2 linked regions of the Bdellovibrio bacteriovorus str. Tiberius genome follow. The protein of the gene in region 1 interacts with the protein of each later gene in a pairwise test. Links are inferred from orthologs where the notes say so. Each region holds a gene or a part of one and is shown on either strand. Other genes may lie near its edges.

Evidence for each region.
Region 2: the proteins of BDT_RS00750 (region 1) and mrdA interact in binary tests that used the Escherichia coli proteins (3 or more experiments, as listed by UniProt). The link is inferred for Bdellovibrio bacteriovorus str. Tiberius from one-to-one orthologs.

Annotation. Positions count from the first base shown.
Region 1 is NC_019567.1:143,914-156,385, forward strand. What follows is about bases 6,096-9,354. They hold BDT_RS00750 (penicillin-binding protein 1A), read right to left. Parts: upstream 8,975-9,354; coding sequence 6,296-8,974; downstream 6,096-6,295. Other genes in these bases: uvrA (excinuclease ABC subunit UvrA), read right to left, coding at 6,096-6,299; BDT_RS00755 (hypothetical protein), read right to left, coding at 9,065-9,354. In the rest of the region: BDT_RS00730 (sigma 54-interacting transcriptional regulator), read right to left, coding at 1-279; BDT_RS00735 (mechanosensitive ion channel family protein), read right to left, coding at 407-1,597; BDT_RS00740 (ABC transporter ATP-binding protein), read right to left, coding at 1,618-3,336; more of uvrA, read right to left, coding at 3,351-6,095; more of BDT_RS00755, read right to left, coding at 9,355-10,459; large conductance mechanosensitive channel protein MscL, read right to left, coding at 10,605-11,039; BDT_RS00765 (DUF481 domain-containing protein), read right to left, coding at 11,055-11,765; BDT_RS00770 (hypothetical protein), read left to right, coding at 11,837-12,139; cell division ATP-binding protein FtsE, read left to right, coding at 12,211-12,472. UniProt on the Escherichia coli protein: Cell wall formation. Synthesis of cross-linked peptidoglycan from the lipid intermediates.
Region 2 is NC_019567.1:2,519,453-2,531,665, forward strand. The notes cover bases 3,438-6,437. They hold mrdA (penicillin-binding protein 2), read left to right. Parts: upstream 3,438-3,944; coding sequence 3,945-5,930; downstream 5,931-6,437. Other genes in these bases: BDT_RS12035 (hypothetical protein), read left to right, coding at 3,438-3,948; rodA (rod shape-determining protein RodA), read left to right, coding at 5,933-6,437. In the rest of the region: BDT_RS12015 (substrate-binding periplasmic protein), read left to right, coding at 1-483; BDT_RS12020 (hypothetical protein), read right to left, coding at 499-1,071; BDT_RS12025 (SurA N-terminal domain-containing protein), read right to left, coding at 1,143-2,183; rod shape-determining protein MreC, read left to right, coding at 2,399-3,415; more of BDT_RS12035, read left to right, coding at 3,412-3,437; more of rodA, read left to right, coding at 6,438-7,057; BDT_RS12050 (hypothetical protein), read right to left, coding at 7,109-10,642; BDT_RS12055 (lytic transglycosylase domain-containing protein), read left to right, coding at 11,055-11,774; BDT_RS12060 (hypothetical protein), read left to right, coding at 11,992-12,213. UniProt on the Escherichia coli protein: Catalyzes cross-linking of the peptidoglycan cell wall. Responsible for the determination of the rod shape of the cell. Is probably required for lateral peptidoglycan synthesis and maintenance of the correct diameter during lateral and centripetal growth.

The sequences.
Region 1 (12,472 bases):
AAAACCAACCATGTCCCACTTGCGCAGGGAGAATCTGTTTTGGGAAGTGCGAAGATCATCCAGAGACTTGGTCACAAGTTCCGCGATGCTTTGCTGACCAGCTTCTTTTCTTACCAGAGCTGTGATTGCCGGATTGCTGAAGGTGACTTTATCAGAGTCATAACCTTTGAGCATTCCGCGCTCGTCTGTGAAAACAACGTCAATGTTCCACCACGCGCTGAGAATCTGTTTGAGCTTGTTGATGACATGTATATGTTCAAACTCATCCCAATTAATCATAAGTATCGTCCTTTCAGTGACTGTCAAAAGTATCGATACTTTTATCGTCAAGAAAGTAGACGAACTTTAGCGGGACTGTCTAAAGAGCGTGCAAAGCTGGACTAAGGACTGGGACGCACGTCTCAGATTAAGACTTATACTCCGCTGGGATGTGCTTTCCTTCGCCGTCACGAAGCGCATGATAGGTCGGCGACATAATTTCGATTTGAGCTTCGTTAAACAAATCCTGAATATTTCTGTATAGATCCGAATACACATCGTCAAAATTGTTTGCAAGACGGGTGTAACCATTCAGTTCATACTGCACATAAGAGTTGTCCAGTGCTGTCTGGAAAATAAACGGCTTCGGGTCTTTTAAAATACCTTCGGTGCGGGCTGCGGCCCCTAGTAAAAGCTCGTGCACCTTTCTCCAATTCACATCATAACCAATGGTTATGCGCGGGTTGAGAATCAAACCTTTGGTGTCAGCAACAGCACTAAAGTTGATGATGTGGCTGTTAAGTACGTTTGAGTTTGGAATGGTCACATCCACGTTTTTGATGGTGCGGATGCGTGTGACCAGCAGATTCTTTTCAACCACGTCTCCGACTGTAGTGCCCAGCTTCACGCGGTCGCCGACTTGAAACGGTCGCATGTAAGTGATCACCAGGCCGGCCACCATGTTGGATATTGCCGAGCTTGATCCCAGTGAAATCAAAAGACCCAGGAACACGGACACACCCTGGAAGGCCGGAGAGCTCGATCCCGGCAAATGCGGGAAGACGATAATCAGGGTGAAGGCGAAAACCAGAATGCGCACTAGATTGTAAGTGGGGTGGGCCCATTCCGCATGAAAACCGTCAAGCTTCAGATAGCCCGCTTCGATGCGCAGGAAGAACAGGCGAATGACCTTCAGCACATAGCGCATCACCAGGAAGATCACGATGACGTAAATGGCTTTCGGGATGTAGTCGACGATGGTCTTCAGCACTTCCTTCAGTGGATCCAGAATGTAGTGAAGCATGTTTTCGGAAAGATGCTGAGTGTCCGGGAAAAAGCCCAGCACCAGCGAGAAATAGAAATAAAGACCCAGGACAGTGATGATCAGTCGCAGACCCTTTAGCAAACTGCAGATGCCGGCGGTTAAGGACTGGGCGGTGATGATTTCAAAGTTATGGATCTTTAAAGCAGGAAGCTGGCTGTGGGACAGTGACTGAATCTTTTTCTGCAGCCACGGGAAAAACCAGCTTAGCAGGGACAAGGCCACAATCAGAATGATGGTGGCGATACCGGTGTTGATAACAGCGCTGCTCAGTTCGGATCCAAATAAAGTAGGCATACTTTATTTAGATCATAGAATTAAGTGTGTTGTAAACTGTGGAAGCGGAAGTATTCACCCTCATTTGACATGAGGTCTTTGTGAGTTCCGATCTCGGCGATTTCGCCTGATTTCATAACGACAATCTTGTCCGCTTTTTGAATTGTCGACAGACGGTGTGCAATCACCAGGGCCGTACGACCTTCCATCAGATGATCAATACCTTTTTGTACTTCGATTTCGCTGGCAGTATCCAGGGCGCTCGTCGCTTCATCCAGGATCAGAACTGGAGCATCTTTGAACATCGCGCGCGCAATGCTGATACGCTGTTTTTCACCACCGGAAAGAAGATTTCCGCGGTCACCCACGCGGCTTTGATAGCCTTGTGGTGTTTTCATGATGAAGTCATGAGCATTTGCAAGTTTTGCCATTGCGGGGATGTCTTCACGGGTGCGGTTGTAGTCACCGGCCCAGATGTTCTTTTCAATGGTATCGCTGAACAGGAACACATCCTGAGTCACCAAGGCAACATTGCGACGCAGATCCTTCAGGCCGATGTTGTGAATGTTCACGCCATCAATCAGAATCTCGCCGGAAGTGGGATCAAAGAATCTTTCCAGCAGGTTTACGATAGTGGATTTACCACTGCCGCTGGCACCGACCAAAGCAACCACTTCACCGCGGTTAATTTCGAGGTTTAGATTCTTCAGGATCATTTCTTTGCCATAAGTGAAGCTCACGTTTTTATATGTGATCTTCTTCCAGTCTTTCGGGAACGGAACTGGATTCGCCACTTGCGGAACTTCAGATTCGTTTTCAATGATCTCAAAGATACGGCGCAGGGAAATGGTCACTTCCTGAATGCGAACGTAAGCTTCCTGAACACGCTTGATGGGCTGATTAATCATCAACAAGGAAGCCACGAAGCCCACGAACGTTCCCGGAGTGCTGCGACCGGCGGCGATCTCGTAACTTACATACATGAATACACAAAGAACAATGGCTGTTGCCAGGAATTCGGTCACCGGACCGCTGGCTTCCTGACGTTTGTAGATGGTCTTGCGGATGCCAAGGTATTTGTCGGACTCCTTGATCAGGCGCTCGCCCATGTCTTTTTCAAGATTGAAGGACTGGATAATGCGAACACCGTCCAGACTTTCTTTGATGGTGGAGGTCATGTACTCCATCACGTCACGTTCTTGAGGAATATACTTGCGCATGCTGCGGGCGATGTTTTTCAGAATAACCGCAATCACCGGTGCAATAAGGAAGGTTGCCAGTGTCAGCTTCCAGTCGATGCGGATCAAATTGATCAGCAGGCCCACCAGCATCAGGGGATAAAGGAAAATGTCGGCCACAACGCGCAGACCGTCCTGGATGATGCGAATATCATTCAGAATACGACTGATCAAGCCGCCGGAACCAGCGGCATAGTTGTTATGGAAGGACAGATTCAGGCGCATGAACTTCTGCTGAAGCTTCTGGCGCAGCCCTTGAACCACGCGCTCAGCGGTGTAGTTCATCAGATAAATGTGGAAGTAACGAGAAGTCGCTTGAACCAGCGCCAAACCCAAGGCCATTGGCACCAGAGTGGCCATGGCCTGCTGCTGGTTTGCAGACAGTCCATCGAACAGCCCTTTGATCATATAAGCCAGCTGCGTGGTTGCCAGCGCGTTCAGAATCCCTGTGGCGGCGACGATGTAAAGGGTGCTTTTGTACTGCTTAAGTTCGCCCAGGAGTTTCTTGATTTCAGGTGACATCTTTTGTTTCCAGATTACGAGGTTTGGTGGCTCTCGATATAACGCTTGAGATATTGCCCCGTCAGACTTTTCTTCACTTTCATGATGTCGTCCGGAGTGCCCGTAGCCACAATGTTTCCGCCTTTTTTACCTGCTTCAGGACCGAGGTCAATCACATAATCTGAGCCACGGATCACATCCAAGTTGTGCTCCACGACGACAACACTGCCGCCAGTCTCGATCAGTTTGTTTAGAACCTTCATCAAAAGCTCCACCTCGCGGAAGTGCAGACCGGTGGTCGGCTCATCCAGAATGTACAGGGTGGACTTCTGTTGGACCTGAGACAGTTCCTTGGCGATTTTCAAGCGCTGGGATTCCCCACCGCTTAAGGAATTGGCTGGTTGCCCCAGTTGCAGGTAATCCAGTCCGACTTCTTTGAGCACGCTTAAGGGCTTGCGGATATTCGGGTGAGCCACGAAGAAATTCATGGCTTCATTCACGGTCATTGAAAGAATTTCGTGAACGTTTTTGTTTTTATACTGAATTTCAAGGATTTCGGGGCGGTACTTCTTACCGTCACAGACGTCACAAGGGATAACCACGTTATCCATGAACATCATGTCGATTTCCTCATAACCCGTACCTTTGCAGGCCGGGCAGCGACCACCATCCACGTTCAAGCTGAAGGTTCCGGCAGTGTAACCGCGGGACTGGGCCTCAGGAGTCGTGGACATGATCATGCGGATGGCATCAAACGCCTTCAGGTAAGTGATCGGCGAGCTTCGTGCAGACTTACCAATCGGTGACTGGTCAATCAACAGCACGTTTTTGATATGCTCAACACCATCCAGACCTGAATAGTCCTGGGCTGGCATATACTCGATATCCAAAGCGCGAGCCAAAGCTGGATACAGAGTTTTGGAAATCAGAGTCGACTTGCCAGAACCACTGACGCCGGTCACGGTCACCAGGCGATTCAGCGGGAAGACCACATCCAGATTCTTCAGATTGTGTCCTTTGGCGCCTTTGAGTTCGATCTTAACCTTGTAGCTGTCGACATCCACCGGGCGAATCGTGCGAAGAGCGGCCCAGTTTTTAGAAGGCTTCAGGAAAGGAACGGTATTGGACTTTTCATAGTCATAGAACTTTTCCGTCGTGCCGGCATAAACGACTTCACCACCCAGGTATCCTGAACCAGGGCCCATTTCGATGATGTGTTCGCTGGCTTTGATCACATCGTGATCGTGCTCAACGATAACCAGAGTGTTTCCAAGTTCCTTAAGATCCTTCAGGATCGAAATCAAACGATCATTGTCGCGCGGATGCAGACCCACGGTGGGTTCATCCAAAACATACAAAGCCTGGGAAAGACCCATGCCCAGTTGGTTTGCAAGAATCAGGCGCTGGTATTCCCCGCCTGACAGTGTGCGGGTTTCGCGTCCCAGAGACAGATAATGAACCCCCACGCGCATCAGGAATTCCAGACGCGAACGGATCTGCTTTAGCACTTCTCCGGCAACTTCCAGCTGGAAAGGCGTGACTTCCAGTTTTTGGAAAAAAGCATTCAGGTCCTCGATGGTCAAATTGGAAAGATCATTGATATTCGAGTTGGCGATAAGAACGTGATTGGCTTCCGTGCGCAGGCGTGCGCCTTTACAGCTCGGGCACTGGAACGGGCTGCGGAAGCGGGAGATAAACACACGCACGTGCATTTTGTATTTGATCTGATCAAGGTATTCAAACAGACCACGCACGCCGAAGAAATCTTTGTTTCCATTCCAGATCACATCACGCTCGGCCTTTGGAAGATCCTTCCAAGGGGTGTGAGTGTCGATCTTGGTTTTTTTGCAGTACGCAAGCAGCTGCTTTTTTTCATGAGCGGCACTGGGCATCCAGAACGGGCTGAGGGCCCCTTGAGCCAGGCTCAAGTTTGGATTTGGAATCACTTTTTCTTCGTCTATATCCAGAATATTTCCGAAGCCCTTGCATGTCGGGCAGGCGCCAATCGGAGAATTAAAACTGAACAGCTTAGAGCTCAGTGGCGGCGGAGTATAGCCACACACCGGACAAGACGCTTCTTCGCTGACTTGCAGACGTTCGCCGTCCGTGGAAAGAATGGTCGCTCGGCGAGTGATCAGATGCGTGTTGTATTTAATGCTGGCTTCATAGGCTTGAGTCAGTGAATCTGCCAGGCGGCCGCGTTCATCCTCGTTGAAGGACATACGGTCAATCACCAGATAGAACGTTTCTTTAGGCAGACCTTTTTTGATTGCGGCTGCTTCGCCGATTTCAACGACCGTACCCATTTCTTCATTGGTCAGGCCACCAGGGTTTGTGGGAACGACTTCTGGAGCCTCTACTTTTTTGGAGGCTTTCTTGCCCGAAGCTTTGGTTTTTTTGCCAGCGGCTTTTGCAGCAGGCTTTTTAACCTCGGTCACTTTCGGGATGTAGATACGAAGGTAGCCGTCCTGCAAAAGAAGTGAATGAAGCTTTTTGCCTTCAGCCACGCGGCCTTCGGCGTTGATTTCCACCAGCAGGTAGCCGCGCTTGCCCGCAAAGTTTTTTAGAACCTTGTCAGTGGCTTCGGTCACACTTTCTTTTTCGGTGGGGCAGTGGTGAGTCGGGCAGTAGGATTTCCCGATCTTTTCATAAAGCAGGCGAAGATAATCGATGATTTCAGTTGTGGTTCCCACCGTCGAGCGGGAACTTTTAACCGTGTTCTTTTGTTCAATCGAAATAGCTGGGGGAATATTGTTGATACCTTCGATGTCCGGTTTCGGAGCTTTGTTCAGAAACTGACGGGCATAGTTGGACATGCTTTCGATAAAACGACGCTGACCTTCGGCAAACAAAGTTTCGAAGGCCAGGGAAGATTTCCCGGAACCACTGGGGCCGCAGATCACAGTCATGGAACCAACCGGGATCTTGACCTCAATGTTCTTAAGATTGTTTTGTTTCACCCCCCAGAGGTGAATATCCTTCATTCCGATAAATCCTGTTTATAGAAGTCAGTTGCTTCTTCAGCTTTGTTGGAGGCGGCTGTAGGTTCAGTTCCTTCAACGAAAGCCTGACGAATGATCTTCTTGGTTGAGGCCGAAGCCAGTTTGCCAGTTTCGCTGTCGATATTAGCAAACACGATACCGTCCGGCACGGGGAAAGTCATCTGCGGAAGACCTTCGTGAGCCGCTTTCATGTAGTCGACCCAAATCGGCAAAGCAGAGCGTCCGCCGACCTCGCCTTTACCCAAGCTCTTTTCTTTGTCAAAGCCCACCCACACACCAGTGGAGATCTGAGGGCTGTAGCCGATAAACCACGCGTCAAAGTAGTTGTTGGTGGATCCGGTTTTGCCGGCAACTTCACGACCCACCGCTCTTGCGCGACCACCGGTACCGCCAGCGTCTTCAACAACGCCTTTCAACAGAGTTGTCATCACGTAAGCTGTGGAAGGACGAATCAGCTGGTCCGCATCCTGGAAGAAGATGCTTGGATCCAGCTTGGCATTCTTGCCTTCTTTTTTCTTCATTTCTTCAACCTTGGCTGGATCATTCATGGCTTCCAGGAAGGCTTTGCGACGCTCTTCGAAACCGTCATTGATGGTTTTGATTTCTTTGTCAAAACGGGCATCCAAAGAAACGGTTTTTAGCAGATTCTTTCCGTTGGCATCATCAACCTTGTGAATCAGCAGCGGAGAAAGTCTTTTGCCAAGACGACCGAATTCAGCAAAGGCCTTGGTCATTTCGTACAAAGTCACACTGCTGGAACCCAGTGCCAGCGTGAAGTCCGGATTCAAAGGACTGTAGATTCCCAAACGACGAGCGTAGTCCATGGACCACGGAACACCGACGTCTTCGATGATTTTCACGGTCGGGATATTCAAAGACTTCACCAAAGCATTGCGGAACAAGATGTCACCACCGAAGCTTTTTGAGTGATTGGATGGCTTCCAAACCTTCATGTCACCCTGGCCTTCGGCATCATCGGCCGCTGCGCCACCTTCTTCGTACACGATCGGGGCATCCATGATCGGAGTTGCGGGAGTGTAGCCTTTTTCCAGGGCTGAAGCGTAAACAATCGCCTTAAATGCAGAACCTGTCTGGCGGGGAGCCTGAATCGCACGATTGAATTCACTTTTTGCAAAGCTGGATCCACCGACCATTGCCAGGACATCTTGATTGTCCTGATCAAATGAAATCAAAGCACCTTCCACCAGCGGTTCCTGATCCAGCTCAAGACCGATGAACTTGGTCAAGTCCGGAGCAGCTGCGGTTGGCAGGCCTTTTTTCTTGCTGGCAATTCTTGTGGAGGTGAACTGATCTGCGACCACCTTCACCAGAATCACATCGCCTTTTTTCAGGGCCTCAGAGGGCTTTTTGATCGCTGCCAGATCATAGCGGGCATCAGAATCAGGCTTACGCGCCCAAGTCATGGTTTCAATATCAATCACCCCGCGGGTTTCAGGCAGCTTTACGTAAACCAGACCCAAAGTGTCGTCGATTTTTTCAACAACACCATTCACGGTGTCTTTCAGTTTGATATACGGAGGCAGCAACGGGTGCAGCTTTTCATCCTGAGCGGACTTCACCGGCACGATGTCGGCAAACTTTCCGTCCGGCAGAATGATTCTTTCTGGAGTGAAGTCCGAGATCAGCTTCTTTTGATTTTCTTTCAGGAACTCTTCAATGGCGTCTTCATCAGAAAGATTTTTCGAAGGACCACGGTAGCCCTGACGCTTATCCAAGGACTTCAGACCTTCTTTCACAGAATCCTGAGCGGCCATCTGTTTGGTCAGATCAAGACTGGTGTAGATTTTCAGACCCTTGTCCAAAACCATGTCTTCACCCAGTTGGTTCACCAGAAGTTGACGAACGGTTTCAAGATAGAACGGAGCATATTCTTCATAGTTTTCACGAACGTAAACCTTCACCGGCTCTTTGATGGCCGTTTCAGATTCTTCCTTGCTGACGTAACCTACATCGGCCATACGGCGCAAAACATAGATCTGACGTTCTTTGGCGCGCAACGGATTTGATACCGGGCTGTAGCGCGACGGAGCCTGAGGAAGTCCGGCAAGGATCGCCATTTCAGACAGGGTCAGTTTGGAAACCGGCTTGCGATAGTAAGTCTGGGCAGCCTGTTCAACACCATAAGCCCCTTGACCGAAATAAATCTGATTCAGGTAAAGAAACAGAATGTCTTCTTTGCTTAGGTTCTTTTCCATTTCAATTGCCAGAAGGATATCGCGCAATTTACGGGTCAGAGTTTTTTCAGAAGACAAAAGAAGAGTTTTTGCCACCTGTTGTGTGATCGTGGATCCCCCTTGAACGGACCGACCGGCACGCAGGTTGGCCAAAGCCGCACGGAAGATCGCCGTAGGATTGATCCCCTTGTGCGAGAAGAACTGATCGTCTTCGGCCGCCAGGAAAGCATTCACCAGATTTTTGGGAATCTTGTCGTAAGGAACCAACGTGCGGCGTTCGCGGAAGAATTCGCCGATTTTTTTATTGTTGCGGTCGTACACCTGACTGACCAGCAAGGGCTGATAGTCTTTCACGGTGATCAACTGAGGCAAACCGGATTTTACGGATTGAACAATAAGGTACAAACCGAGGATGCCGACAAGACCGAGGGCGACGCAAAATAGCAGGATCTTTTTTAACACTGTGGGGGGCTCCTTTAACAGGCCCCCATTCTAACAGTGCAAATGGGTAGGGTCTAGGGACACTGGCCCGAAGGCTGGGTCCCATATATGTTATTTTGCTTTGCTCGTATTTTTGCCGGAACTGCGTGAACGCTTCGAAGAGCCTTTCGCAGCATCGCCCAAATGACATTGAGCTGCCAATTCGGAGTTTGAAGCGACGGTGGACTTCACATCTTCAATAATTTCGGTTTGAGCAGAGATTTCGCTGGAAGCTTCTTCAGATGTGTACTCAGCTCCACGTTTTGGCGCAGGACCCAAAGTCATCAAACCATTGTTCGCCCGGTTCAAAGCCTCGGTGTAGCTTTGTTGTTTAGTAGCCAGAGCCTTAAGTTTGGTCTGCATGTTTTCCTGAGCCGCCTGCATTTTGTTCTGAGTCAGGGTCATCAGTTCAGTGACCTTCTTCTCGGCCTGGGTTTTTCTTTTGGTGGTATCCGCTTTCATCTGATCCAGCTGGGTGGAAGCCAGATTCAACGAATCATTCAATTCGTCCGTGCTGGCTTCAGCATTACGGATCTGATCGTTGATGGACTCCATTTTTGCAGTGCTTTGTTCATTCAAAGAAATGCGCGCCTGCTGGAAGCGGTTCATACACTTGTTGAATGCGTCCAGGGCAGCGGCTTTTTGGGCTTTGGCTTTGGAAATGTGGCTCTTGTTAGAGCTCGCACTCACTTTGCCATAGGATTCAGCGGCCTTGGTGTATTCTTGATTACAAGCATACTTGGATGTTTCTGCTGTCAGCTCCAGCATTTTGGTCGCTTTTTCACGAACCGCGTTGGTCATCTCAGAACGCAAAGCGATGATTTTGGAGTTGTATTCGCGTAGCTTTTCTTTGGCAGCATTTTGGCTGGCCTGGAACTCAGAAATTTTTTCGCGCTCTTGTTCATCCAAAGAGGTTTTGGTTTCTTCAAGTTCCTGCTGAGCAGTCGTCAATGCCTCTTGCAGATCCTGAATTGTGGTGTTGAAGGTTTCTTTGATCTCAGCTTCATCGTCAGCAAGTTCAGCGATGTCTTTTTGGGTGTCTTTGATTTCGGTTTCAAGACGTTTCTTTTCGTCATAGTAGTCACGACCGTTCATCTGAGGGCAAGAGCCGCCAATATTAGAACCAGCCGGAAGACCCATCAAAGTTCCAATAGCGTCCGTCGTATCAAAGCTGTCTGTGCCCAAAGTTTCGGAACACGCCATGGCTTTTTCAGCGCAACCGGAACCCAAACCGGATTTGCGGCAGGCTTCGGCAATTTTATTCTTAGCCGCAGTGATCTCGCTGCGTGCCTGGGAACATTGGGATTGCAAACGCGAAGCTTTGCTTTCAGCGACTTCTTCTGCGGACTTGGTGAAATTAAGTCCTTCAGCCAAAGATACGGATGGGGCTATCAATGAAAGCACGCTCAGGATGTTGATAACTGTTTTGACAGATGCATTTTTTTTAGAGCTTGAAATCTTATTCATTTGATTTCCTCCCCGATGATAATGAGTGGTGCAATACCAGTACCAATTATCGGCAGACCTGCCTAAAAGGTTTACGTCTCATAGTGAGAAATAAAAAAGCCCGGCTTGGGGCCGGGCTTTGAGGTGTTTTAGAGGCTGAAAAGGTCTAGGAAGCAACCGCACTTCCACAATGAGCACACTTGCGGGCTTTCATCGGGATGGTAGAGCAGCATTCCGGGCATTCTTTCGTGGTTACTGGAGCTGGCTCTTCAGCCTTTTTCATCTTGTTAGCGGCTTTCACAATCAGGAAGATTGCAAAGGCCACGATGACGAAATCCAGAACCATGTTGATAAAGATGCCGTAATTCACTGTCGCCACACCAGCCGCTTTAGCCGCATCCAGCGTTGGGTAAGACTCGCCGTTCAGGGCGACAAACAGATTAGAGAAATCCACCTTCCCCAGACCCAGCGAAAGAACCGGCGTCAAAACGTCAGCAACAAATGAAGAAACGATCTTGCCGAACGCCGCACCGATGATGATACCCACGGCCATGTCCAGGACATTTCCGCGCATGATAAACGTTTTGAATTCCTTAAACATGGTTGCGATCCTTTCTTAGAATTTCGCCACGAGGTTCATTGTACTCGTGGTCGTTGTGTACTTGCCATCAACAGGAATGGAATTTTGATATTGTAATAGATAAGCCAATTTCAAAGAGAAAACGGAATTCAGCATCACGTTCAAAGAAGCTTCCGTGTTGAACAGATAAGCATCTGTGGTTGTGAAGTTTGGCAGATATTCAGCCCAGTATTTGAATGACAAAGTTTTGTCCAAAGCTTTGTTAAATTCGGTGAACAGACGTCCCATGTTGTCATGAGTCGTGCCGCCAGTGGTTGGCAGTGTCTTTTGATAACGATAACCGACCTCGAAGAACCAGTTCATTTCATCAGACTTGATCAGGCTGTACTTCAAACCCAAGTCGGAAGAGTCCCTTTGGATGTAGCCATTGAAAACGTCACTTTCTGCCTTTTGACCGGCGAAGATCCCCAGATAGTCCGTCAATTCCCGCTCGTAACGAGCCCCGATTTCCCAGTTGCGGGCAGATTCAACACCGTTGGAGTCCGTTTTCAAATAACGACCGAACGCGGAGTAAACGTTCTTGTCCTGAGTGTAAGTGGTTTTCGCTTTTGCAGCATAGCTTTCAGAGTCACTGTTACCACTGACAACAACAGCACCGGCTTCTGCTTCACCAGTAAAGGGGGCAGCAACAGCAGAGAATGAACAAAGCAAAGTGAACACACTTGCAGCAATCGGGAACAACTTCATACGCAAATCTCCTTTTATTTATCCAGGATTTGACTCTAGTTTTAATTCGCTCTTCGTCCAAGAAAAAATTGATGAGAAACACAGTAAAATCTGCTAATTTTTCCGGGAGGTTTGTGCAGGTGCAAAAAGGTTTTAATTCAGATATTACAGTGCGTGGTCAGAAGTATCACATTCAGACAGAGGATTGGGGAACGCAGAACCCTTATCTGGTCAGCAGAATCTTCTGCAACGGGGCCGTTATGAAGACCATCAAAACACCCTATGACACTGTTTTAAAACTGGGCTCGGTTCAGTCTGAAGAAGCCATCAAATTGGCATTGCGTCGTCAACACACCACGATAATTGATACCCTGATGGCAGGAAGCCTTCCTTAAATCGTCAAAAAGACCAAAACCTCGACTTGTGGCGAGTATTCATCAGCAGTCATCTTTCATAAGATGGAGGGATGATTGAATTCTCTCACGTCTATAAGACCTATCCCGGCCCGGTTCATGCGTTGAAAAATATCGATTTGCGCATCGACAAGGGTGAGTTCGTGTTTTTGACCGGTCCCAGTGGGGCGGGAAAAACAACTCTGTTCAAGATGATCTCGGCCTATGACATCGCCACATCAGGCGATGTGAAAGTGGCCGGTCACGATCTCCTGACGATGCGAGATGCTCAGATCCCTTTCTTTCGCCGAAAAATCGGTGTGATCTTTCAGGATT
Region 2 (12,213 bases), 2.4 Mb from region 1 along the record:
AACATCACCACCGGCTATGTGCTTTCAAAAATCATGTACGTCACACCGTGGGGCTTTGCCGAACGCAAAGACAAGCCCATCCACTGGAACCAGCCGGAGGATCTGCTGCCATATAAAATCGGAAATGTGATGGGTTATGAATTGTCCCGGGTTCTGGCGCCGGCGCAGAAAAAGAAAAAGTTCCAGATCGAAAATGTTTCCAGCGACGAGCAGAACCTGCTGAAGCTTGCCAGAAAACGTGTGGATTTGGCATTTATTGACGCCACCATGTTTGAATATCTGATGAAAAGCAGCGAAAACCTTCGCCCTTATCAGAATAAACTGCAGATCAACGCCAAAATCATTCGCATGGATGAATACGGTGTGGCCTTCAAAAACAGCGGCAAAGGCAAAGCTCACCTTGATGTCTTCAATCGACTCATTCAAAAAGAAGAATTCCACCGTCTGGTGGAACTTTACTTTAAAACTCACATGCCGGAATAGATTCTTTATCCCCGACTAAATGGTCAGACAAACTTGTTCAGACAACACATTGACACGGATTGATTCAAGATGACTTTCGGAGGAAAGCTTATGGCCTTTAAGCAATGCCATTTGTGTCAGGACATCCTCCAGGCCTGACAACTTCAGACCTTTCAGCAAGCGGAAACCTTCGTGCTGATAGTCCTCTTCACAGTCAAAAACCCGGCACCAGACAAAATCCAGACGCAAAAGCCGACTGCTCTGCCCTTGAGGCACTAATTCCAGAAAATGAGAATAAACAAAACGCTGCTGTTCCGGGGATTGCTGCGAGTTCCACTGAAAACTCCAGCCGCGCTCTTCACGGAACGTCAGACTGGTCAGTACGGCCTCTGCCTGCTCGGCGTTTTCGGCAAGCTTCAGGCGGGCCACCGCCATCACTTCAGCCAGGGCATGGTTCAGGCTGGCGCTTTTAGAAACAAACAGATCCTGTTCAAGCTCGGCCGTCAAGGCCCCCAGCCACTGATCCACGTCCATCAAATTCACGCTCATCCCCGACAATGGATCAATACGGCCGCCTTTCGGGGAAAACCCCGCAGCCAGATGAAACAAAAAACCCCGTCGTGATGACAGGGCTCCTTGCAAAGTGATTCGAATGGGAATCTCTCTTACGAATTGAAGCATTAGTTCAACTGCAGAGCCTGGGTGTTCATAGTCACGTGAGACTTGGAACGGAACATATTGATCCAAGCTTCGAACATACCGTCGCCACGGCGTTTTTGCATCATCTCTGCAGACATTGGCTCCAGAGCTGTTTTTACTTCTTCAACTTTGCTTTCTTTCAGTTTCAGAACGTATTTGCTGTTGCCGTCACGAACCAAACGCTTCAACAGCGGCTCGGTTTTGCTCAGCTCAAATACGGCTTCTGTCGCCACTGTGCTGGTGATTTTCGGGAAAGTCTCAGAACCCAATTCAACCAAACCAGTTTCTTCCCAAGTTGCTTTCAGCTCTTTCAGTTGTGCGTTAACTGCGGCTTCATCGCCTTTCACCAAAGCTTCATCCAAAGCCTTGATCGCTGCGTCGGCTTTTTCTTTGGTCATCGCTTTAGTCGCCGCTTCAGAGTCAATTTTCACGAAAAGAACATTGATCTTAGCCGCGCGCAGATCCTGGATCTTTTTCAGCTCCACAGCTGTTGGCTGAGTCGCCAGTTCGAACAATGCACGTGTGCGAACATTGGAGATGTCTTTACGGACTTTATCTTCAAAGTTAGCCGGAGTGGTGCGGGTCTGTTCGATATAACGCATGTAGAACTCTTTCTGGAACATGCCGTTTTGCTGGAAGAACGGGATGTCTTTCACGATAAAATCGCGAACTTCCGCGTCTGTAGCCAAAATGCCGTTCTTTTGAGCAGCCTGGGAAACAAGTTCCATGCGCACCAGATTCTCAAGCGCTTGTTGGCGCAGCAGCTGACGCTGAGAGCCAAAGTCCATCTGATTGCCGAACAGGTTTTGGTAGTACTGCTGAATGCGGTTTTCTTCCTGCTGGAAGTCCGCCAGAGAGATCAAAGTGTTGTTCACGCGAGCCACGGAGCCAACGCCCGCGCCCATTCTTTCGGGCATGCCGAAGAAGACGAAAACCATAATGATGGCACCGAAAATCACCATCGCTGTCACGCTCTTCGCGTTGATTCCGCGCTTCATCTTATCTGCCATATTTTCGCTCATAACTTTTCCTTCCTTAAACAAGCTTGCAAACAAACCGCTTCATTACCTTACGAATTTTATAAATATTCAAGGGGAAATTGTTGTATTCCTTAGCGGTTTTTACTAGCGTTGAGAAATATTAATACAGCGAAGCTAAAATACGCAGAACGACGCGATGCTTTTTGCTGGTTTTAGAGATGGTTTTTAAGATTGGTTTTTAAAAAGAGGAACGACCTTTGAATTTCTTCAACTTTGATCTCAAGAAACTTGTGATGATCGGGATTGTCCTGGCTCTGCCACTGATTTCCATCAACATGCAGCAGCGCCCGCAAGAATCCAACTGGCTGGCAAAACCCTTCAGCCTTCTGGGCAGCGCGGTTTCTGAATCCTTCTATGGCTTCAGCTCCGGCGTCAAAGGCACCACCGCCATGTATCTTGATCTTATCAACATCAAGAAACACAGCGAACAGCTGACCAGCACCAACAATGAACTTCAGGCGCGTCTTGAAAAAATGAACGAGCTGCTGATCGAAAACGACCGCCTGCGCGGCCTTTTGACGTTCAAAGAGCAGACCAAAATGTCCCTGATGGCAGCACAGGTCATCGGCCGTGATCTGGTGATCGATCACAACACCATCACCATCAACAAGGGCACCCAGGACGGCCTGAAAGCCGGCCAGGCCGTGATCACCACCGGCGGGGTTCTGGGTTACATCTTCAAACCGGACACCTTCACTTCCCACGTCATGCTGATCACCGACCGTTACGCAGTGGTGGATGGTATCGTGCAAAGAACCCGCGCCCACGGGATTGTCGAGGGTAAATCCCAGTACAGCAGCAGCCTGCAGCTGAAATATGTGGAAAGAACCGAAGACGTTCAGGAAGGCGACCTGGTTGTGACCGGCGGCCTGGACAACATCTTCCCGAAAGGCTTCCCGGTGGCCGTGGTTGATTCCGTTGAAAAGAAGACCTTCAGTGTTTCCTTGAAAGTCGACCTGCGCCCGGTGGTGGACCCTTACAAAGTGGAAGAGGTCTTCATCGTGCTTCAGGGCAATAACGAAGATTTCGGCGACAAGTTCGCGCCAGCTTCCGCAAAGGCGGAAACTCCGGCAGACGGTTCTGCTCCGGCTGCAGCGGCGACTCCTGCTGCGACACCGGCAGCCACTCCCGCCGCAACTCCGGCCGTGAAGCCTGCGGCGACTCCGGCAGCAAAACCAGCGGTGACTCCTAAACCTCAGGAGAACAGACAGTGAAAATCCGCTGGAATGCCCTTTTGAATTTCCTGGTTTTCCTGGCGGTGCTGATGCTGCTGGCTGGATTCCAGACAACCTTCTGGTTCCAGCTTTTCGGGAATGTTCCATCCCCGCTGCTGTGGCTGAATCTGGTTGTATATATGATCCTTTATCGCAAACCGTTCCCGGCGATCTTCACGATTTACGCCATGGGCTTCATTTTGCTCACATTCACGGCGATGCCGCTGAAGATGATGTGGATCAGCCTCATTATTCTCTTTACCTTGGTCTATACTATCAAGAGTCGCGTCTTTTGGTCGGGCTCAGGATATTATACGATTATGTGTGCATTCTCTGCCGTGGCCTATCACCTGATCTATTTCTTTGGATCGATGGTGCTGGAGAAAAACCCTGCGAGCTTTGAGATTGTCGATCGCCTTGTACAAATCATCCTGACTCCCTCCTTTGCATTCCCGATGTACTGGCTTCTGGCCAAGATCGACAAGGTCACTCAGGACGAGCTGGTTCATGAGCCCGGAGGGTTGGAGCTATGAGTACATACGTCAGTAATCCGGACGAGGCAAAAGAGTACCTGAGCCGGTACAAGATCTTTTATATCGCCATCGGCTTTGCCCTGACCATCTTCACGATGCGTCTGTGGTATCTACAGATCATTTCTGGAAATGAGCTGCGCGAGTTCTCGGAAAAAAACCGTATCAAACAAAACAAAATCACTGCTCCGCGCGGACTGATGCTGGATCGTGATGGCAAGGTGCTGGTGGAAAATCTGCCGGGCTTTGAAGCGATCCTGTCCCCGCAGTACATTGAAAGCCTTGATGAGCTGGCAAAAACCGTCGGCCCGGTTCTGGGCATGGAGCCGGACAAGGTTGTTCTGAAGGTTCAGAAAAGCCGCCGTCAAAACGGTCCGTTTGCACAGATCCGTCTGAAAGAAAACCTCAGCCGCGAAGAAGTTTTCCGTCTAAAACGCATGCGTCTGGACACTCCGGGGCTTGAAATCCGCGAATCCATCGTGCGCTTCTACCCGCTTCGTGACAACGGCGCCCAGCTGTTTGGTTACGTGGGTGAGATCTCAAAACGTCAGTTGCCGGTACTAAACGACCTGTACAAGGGCGCACTGAAATTTGATCAGGGTGACATCATCGGCAAATCGGGCCTGGAAGAAACTCTGGAAAGAGACATCCGTGGTTCTGACGGCGTCAGCTTCATCCAGGTCGATGCCCACGGGCGTGAAACTGTGACTCAGACACCGAACATTTACGGTGAGCAGATCAAGGACATGATCCCGGTTCACGGGAACAACGCCATTTTGACGATTGACCGTGATATCCAGGAAGCGGCCTTTAAATCCTTCATGAGCCTGAATCGTATCGGTGCCGTCGTAGCCATGCGAACCAACGGTGAAATTTTGGCGTGGGTCAGCACCCCGTCTTTTGATCCGAATGAGTTTTCCACCGGTATTTCGGCGCAAACCTGGTCGAAACTGATCAACGATCCGTTCAAACCACTGCGCAACAAAGTCATCCAGGATCACAATGCCCCGGGTTCGACTTTCAAACCCTTGGTGGCAGTTCCGGCTTTGCAGGAAAAAGTGATCACCCCGACAACGATTGTCTCGGCTCCGGGTGTGTTCTATTTCGGCCGTCGTCCTTATCATGACCACTTAAAAGGCGGTCACGGTAACATCACGGTGTTTGAAGCCCTGGAAAGATCCTCCAACGTGTTCTTCTATAAAATGGGTATCGCGTTGGGCGTTGATAAAATGTTCGACTATATCAGTCTGCTGGGTATCGGCCAGAAAACCGGTATCGAGCTGGCGCGTGAGGTTTCCGGAACCATGCCAAACTCGGCTTGGAAGAAATCCACGGTCGGTGAAGAATGGCAGCCGGGGGAAAATCTTTCCACGGCGATTGGTCAGGGCTTCGTGAACGTGACTCCGCTTTCCATGGCGATTGCTTACAACGCGATCGGCACCGAAGGAAAAGTCGTAAAACCATTCCTGCTTAGAAAGATCATCGATCAGGACGGAAAAGTCCTGCGCGAAAACTTCCCGCAAGTGGTTCGTGATCTGCAACAGACGCAGCCAAATGGCGTGCACATCTCTGCAGAAACGTTCAAAACGGTCAAAGAAGGCATGCGACGCGTGGCCAATGGCGAGCGCGGGACTGCAAAACGCTATAAAGTTCCGGGCGTGCAAATGGCCGGTAAAACCGGTACGGCCCAGGTCATGGGCTTCTCTGCAGATCAGATCTATGCGAAGTGCGAAAGCCGTCCGATTCATATGCGTCACCATGGTTGGTTCATTGCGTTTGCTCCGGCAGACAATCCTGAAATCACCATCGCTGCATTGGCTGAACACTCGTGCCACGGAAGTTCCGGGGCGGCACCGATTGTTCGCGACATTGTGGAGGCTTATTTCATGAAATATCACCCTGAAGTGATCGAAGCGGCGTTGAAAGCCACTGGTGGCAAACGCGCGCAAGCTCCGGCAGCCGCACCGGAAATTGAAGGAGAATAAGAGTGTTTACCTCTTTGCATGTTGAAGAAAGAACCCTCTTCAAGAAATTAGACATCAATCTGATCATCGTGATCCTGGCCCTGAATGTGATCGGTTTGATCAATCTTTGGAGCGCCACCCATGGCCCGACAACTCAGGACGTGGCGTCCTTGTTCATTTCCCAGATCATGTGGTTGATCGTGGGCTGGACGGTATTCCTGGTTGTAACCATTTTGGATTATTCTGTCGTCACCCGCATTGCGCTGATTGCCTATGTGCTGAATCTGGGCGCGATTTTGTATGTGACCTTCTTTGGTAAGGTTGCCCTGGGTGCGCAGCGCTGGATTGATCTGGGCTTCTTCCGTTACCAGCCGTCTGAAACGATGAAGTTGGCGCTCATTATGCTGATGGCTAAGATCCTTGCCACACGCAGCACTCACGGTTCGGGCATGGGCTTGAAAGAACTGGCCCTGCCACTGACCGCACTGTTGATTCCATTTGGTCTGGTTGTTGAACAACCGGATTTGGGAACGGCGATGATGCTGGCAGCGATCGGCGGATCCATGCTGATCTTTGCAAAAATCCGCAAAAGCATTCTGGCGACAATCATTGCCTTGGGAATCATCGCCATTCCCATCGCCTGGAAATTCGTTTTGCATGATTATCAGAAAAACCGCGTTTTGACGTTCCTGTCCCCGACCAGTGACCCTCGTGGTACCGGTTACAACAGCATCCAGTCAAAAATCGCCGTGGGTTCCGGCCGCTTCTTTGGAAAAGGCTTTATGAAAGGCACCCAGTCCCAGCTGGAGTTCCTGCCAGAACGTCACACGGACTTTATTTACTCGGTTCTAAGTGAAGAGCATGGCTTCGTCGGCTCGATCGCTGTGGTGGGTTTGTTCTGCTTCCTGTTCATCACCGGAATCCGCATTGCCTCCAACGCCCGCGACAAGTTCGGGGCTTTGTTAACAGTCGGAGTCCTTTGTTACATCTTCTGGCATATGTTCGTGAACATCGGGATGGTTATCGGACTTCTGCCCATCGTGGGGGTTCCGTTACCGCTGCTGTCTTACGGTGGATCCAGCATGCTGACCACCATGGCCGGTCTGGGCCTGGTGTCGAGTGTCGCTTATCGCAGATATCTGTTCTAGAGTTCATTAAAAACAGAAATAAAAAAGGCAGGTTCATCCTGCCTTTTTTATTTAGAACAATGCATGCAGCAGAACCCGGCGATTGACCCGGTCAAGCATCATCAGCCCCAAAGGACTCACTTCAAGACGGACATGGGTTAAACCCATATTCACCCCACTGACCAAGGCCGATCGCGCCGGCATGTTCAAACCTGCCGTCGAAATCTGGCGCCAGCCCAGAGTGGCGTGAGCCGCCCACACCTGCACCGTGCCTGTCGGAGACTCCGATGCCGCAGAAACAAAATACATCCAACCCGTCGATTCATCATAACGGGAATGAGTCCACAGCGTCACTGCCGCCGGGTATCCGGCCAAAGAGGCATAATCCACCACATCAAAGTAAGTCGGAGTGGCATCCAGGATTTTAAATTTTTTCAGTTTCATATCATCGACAACCCAAAGATTGCCATCGCTGGCCTTTTGCAATCCCACCACATCTTTCAGCGGGCTGCTTTGCAAGGTTGCCGGAGCCAGCTCTGTCGCTGCCGGGGCCGACTGAGGGTCCCCCATCACACCGGCAATAAAGGTCACGGTTGTGCCATTGGAGCGGAAAAGCATCAGGTTGCGCTGCGAACCAGAGTTTTCTGTACCCGTGAAGTAAAGATTTTCGTCACCACCAAAATCCATCAGGTAACGATAGTTCGAAACCAGAACATTCGCCCCCGCGCCAAATGACGAATTGTACGTCGGGAAGCTTGCCGCCCCCGAGTTGGTCCGCAAATAGCGCACGGGTGTCGTGGCTGCCGCTATTGTTCCCGCCAGGGGATCATAAGAGCCAAGATTCAAGGCGTTGATATAACGGGTGTCACCCGAAACTCCCGCCACCGTCAAAATCGTGCCGGCACCATTGACGGCGATCCCCGCTGTCGCCATGGAGTTGGCGATCGTCACGTTGTTATAACCCGTCGAAATTGTGGTGGCCACTCCAGAACCGTCAAATTCGATGCGACGCAGGTGACTGAGTGCACGCACATACAAGGTGTTGTTGCGATAAAGCAGATCGCTGATTTCTGAAAACAAGACTTTGCGCAAATCCGCTGGACTGCCATCGGTATTGTTGCCGATCGTCGTCAGCGGATTATCGGCAACAACCGTATAAGTCCAAGCCTCATCCGGGCCGCTCCACTCTTTGTATTTCAATTCAAACAATTGATTGGTGGAACTGAAAACCAGCATCGAGCTGCGGGCACTTCCCACAAAAAGACGTATGCTGGTATTGCCACGCTCAACAGGAACAACATTGGTTTTATAGGTTTCAGTGTCGGTATTAAAGACCATGGCCTGATTCCCCGTCTCTGAGGACCCATAACAGACCAGCAAAGCCGTGTCTGACGATGAGGTGTTCGGCTGGCACTGGGAAGCCTGCAACGGAAGATTTGGATTGCCGGATTCTTTCAGACGATAGCCGCCTTCCATGCTGCCTCGCAAAGACATACTCGGACCGGTCCCCGTTCCGGCGCGGGGAATAAGCCAGATTTTGGAAAGATCCGCAGAAATAATCATCCCCATCTGATTCAAGCTGCTGCAAGGTATAGGCAAATCCGCGCCCGCAGTTTCCACGGCTGGCGCGACACTGGAGCAAGTCCCCGCCACTCCCACAATTTTCTGAGGCGTGCTGGCCGGATTACTCAAATCCAAAGAATAGAAAACAAAGTTGTCATAATAGATGTAATATCGCTCCAGCACCAGGCGTTCGTACTCGATACCACTGGTGTACTTTCTTTCCGGCAAAGTCCGAATGGAAAGAAGCTGCCCGTCTGACAGACGGATGCGCAGCAAAGCCGAACACGAAACAGATTTACCTGACGCCACATAAGCAACGTCATTGGCGTCGATTCCCAAAAGCAGAGCGCCATCCAGGAAGCCGGCGGCGCATTTTTCTTCTGACAGACTTCCATAGACACGCTTCACGGAAGCCGTCTGACGGTCGATCTTCATCAATGCGCCGGATTTGATATAGTAGAAATTATTATTGCTGTCCCCGTAAAAGAAAGAACGATCCAGATCCGCTTTGGCCACGTTGACGTTTTCACTCAACGCACTTCCGCCCACCAGAATTTTCCACGGCGAGTTATACAAACCCGAAGTGGTCTGACTGATCGCCCCGCTTTGCGAACTGCAGCTGACCTTGAATTTCAATGGCAGCGACGTCGTCACAGCGACCCCCGAAGGAGTAGTCACCGGCACAGTCCATGAATAGGGTGCATTCGGCAGGTTGGTGCCGATCACATGGTAGGTTAAACCATCATCTACCGAATAAGACAGCTCGCCCACAGGCAGCGCCGGCAGAACTCCGGACGAACTGCAATTCCAGGACAGGCTGTGAGTGCTGGATGGCGCCAGAGTATTGCCCTCTGCAGGCCCGGTCCAGCTCAGTTCAGGGGGTGCTTCGGGTTGATAGTTTACGATGGCCGAAACCACATTACTTTCCAGCCCCGTCGTACTGCGCACCTTTACATAAACCGTTTTGTCGCCAGCCAGGGCACTCAGTCTAAAAGACGATTTCGCGCCGGTGTAATTCACCCACGAAGCCCCGGTGAACAGCGTACTTTCTGAAAGCATGATCTCTTTGATCGGAGCCACTTGCGAAAACACCGTCAAGGCCACGTTGATATCCGGAACAAAGACCACCGGCGCCCCCTCAGCCAGCACCAGATCCAGCACACGCAAAACCGGGGACGTCATCTCGACCGCAAAAACCTTGGAAAGCTGACGGGTCTCATTCCCCGCCTCGTCTGTCACAGAGATCCGGTACCGGGCGGTCGTGATATCTGCTGAGGGCATCGCAATTCCTGAAAGTGTGTAGGTCTGCTCATTGTTATCACCGGCATTCGCAGCGACCCGTCCGGCTTCGGACCATGCGGAGCCATCGAAAAATTCAACAATAAACTCAGCCCCGGCTTCGATGTTTTCTTCCGTCAATTTCCAGGACACCGAACCATTGGTTCCACCGCGAACTGCCGAAGGACTGGTGATCGCAATTTCCGGAGGCAAAATATCAACAGTCCAGGTCTGTTGCGGCACGGAAGACACATTCCCCGCGCGATCACGACTGCGCAATTCAAAAGTATGCTCACCATGAGACAACGCCGTCAGCACAACCGGACTCAGACAAAGTCCCCACGAACCTCCATCAGTACGGCATTCCGTGTTTTCGATGCCGGATCCCCCAGGGTTGTCACCCGATGTGAAAGTAAAATTGGCTGCGGCCCCGTCAATAGTGGCTGGTCCCGACACCACGGCCACTGTCGGAGATGTCAAATCAACCGTCCATTTCAAAGACGTGATACCAAACTTATCCGAGCCGGTGCCGCCGCGAATCTGGAACAGGCATTCGCCTTCGAAGAGATCGTTTAATTCAATGGATTTTTCGGCACTGCCACCTTCAATGCGGATCCAGCCATTGCTCATGGCAGTGGGATCGTCGGGATTGATCCGATATTCATAATATTCCGGCACAATACCACGAGGTTTGAATGTGATGGTTTTTGAAGAGCTGTTGGAAAATTCGTTTTGCGACGGGCCTTGCGAAAATTCAATATCCATACTTGTCGCTTCATAGGTCGCCGTCATCCAACCACATCCGGTTAGCCACAGTGACAGTACAAGTATAAGCAGAGGTGCAAAAAGACGACCCCGAACATCTGCTATAGATCCCATACAAGGCTTTTCGGTCTAAACATCGAAACATAGAGAGTTATCCTCTATAACAAGACCTTTTATGCTCCCATTTTTCACATTATGAAAACGTCTCACAGTGGGTGTCTCGAAACAGGATTCCATCCCATATCGACTAACCACTAATCAGACAGTGTTCATACATTGGTTGACACCCCCCTTTGCCAGCTTCAATCCATGGCATTTGAAAGGTGCTTCAAAGCAAGACCTGAAACATTCCGCACACCTGGCCGTTCGGCACGGCACTTGAACTATACCTCTGTAACAGGAGGACGCGGATATGAAAACGAAACATCTCAAAATCGGAATCGCCTTTGTCACCGCATCGCTCACGTCGGTTCTATTTAATAACTTTTCTTTCACCCAGTGGCAGCGCCCTGAGGTGCCAGCGATTGAAAGCGTGAACGAAGCTTCACGTGTTTCTCACGCGAAAGAACTGCTGGGTGGCGGCTATAAAGGCAGTGACGCCCAGAAAATTGAAGGTCAAAAGGCATTGAATCAGGCCATTCTTTCCAAAGTTCAATCTCAGTTGCCGGCAAAATTCAAAGGCCAGGCGCGTGCCATCGCCCGCACGGTGATTTCTGAAAGTGCCAAATACGGTATGGATCCGGTGTTTGTTCTGGCCGTGATCAAAACTGAATCCAAATTCAATCCATTGGTGGTGGGTCGCCATGGTGAAATCGGTCTGATGCAAATCAAACCGGACACGGCGGAATGGATCGCAAAGAAATTTGATCTGCCTTTCAACGGCAAAAAGACTTTGCAAAGCCCGTCTGCGAACATCAAGATCGGCATGGCTTACATGAACTATCTGCGTGCAAAGTTCGACAAAAAGGCGATGAAGTATGTCAGCGCTTATAATATGGGTCCGACAAATGTGCGCCGTCTGCTGGCTAAAAACGTGAAACCGGCAGAATACAATTCACGTGTGATGAAGAACTACAGCGTTCTTTACTCCAACATCAATTCCAAAAACCCGCACACCTTGGCGGCTCTGTAATACACAAGTGTTCCCGCTCGCGATTGCGATCAGCGAGCATATCGTAAGGGGCTCAATCCACAGGCACCAAACTTGGCCCGCATCCCGCGGTGGTAAGGATGCCAAAGATTGTCCCCTTTTTTGCGTTTCAGACACTCCCCTGCCTTCTACCACAATTTAATGGTTTCTCGCATTGGAACGGTTATCGCAAGAAAACCTCCTATCAGGAGAAAACCATATGAAAAAGAGTCTGACGGCCCTGGTGGCCCTGTTCCTATTAAGCAGTATCGGTCACGCAGCCCCTTATTATACTGGTATCGGGTGTAACGAAGAAGGCACGTCGTGCACCTTCGGAAAGCCCTCTAAACGCGTTCTGCAGTGGTCCCGCAAAGGTACAATTGATGAACTGGGTTCCCGTTGTGAGAAATTCTTCGACAATCTGGAACAGCGTCAGCGTGTG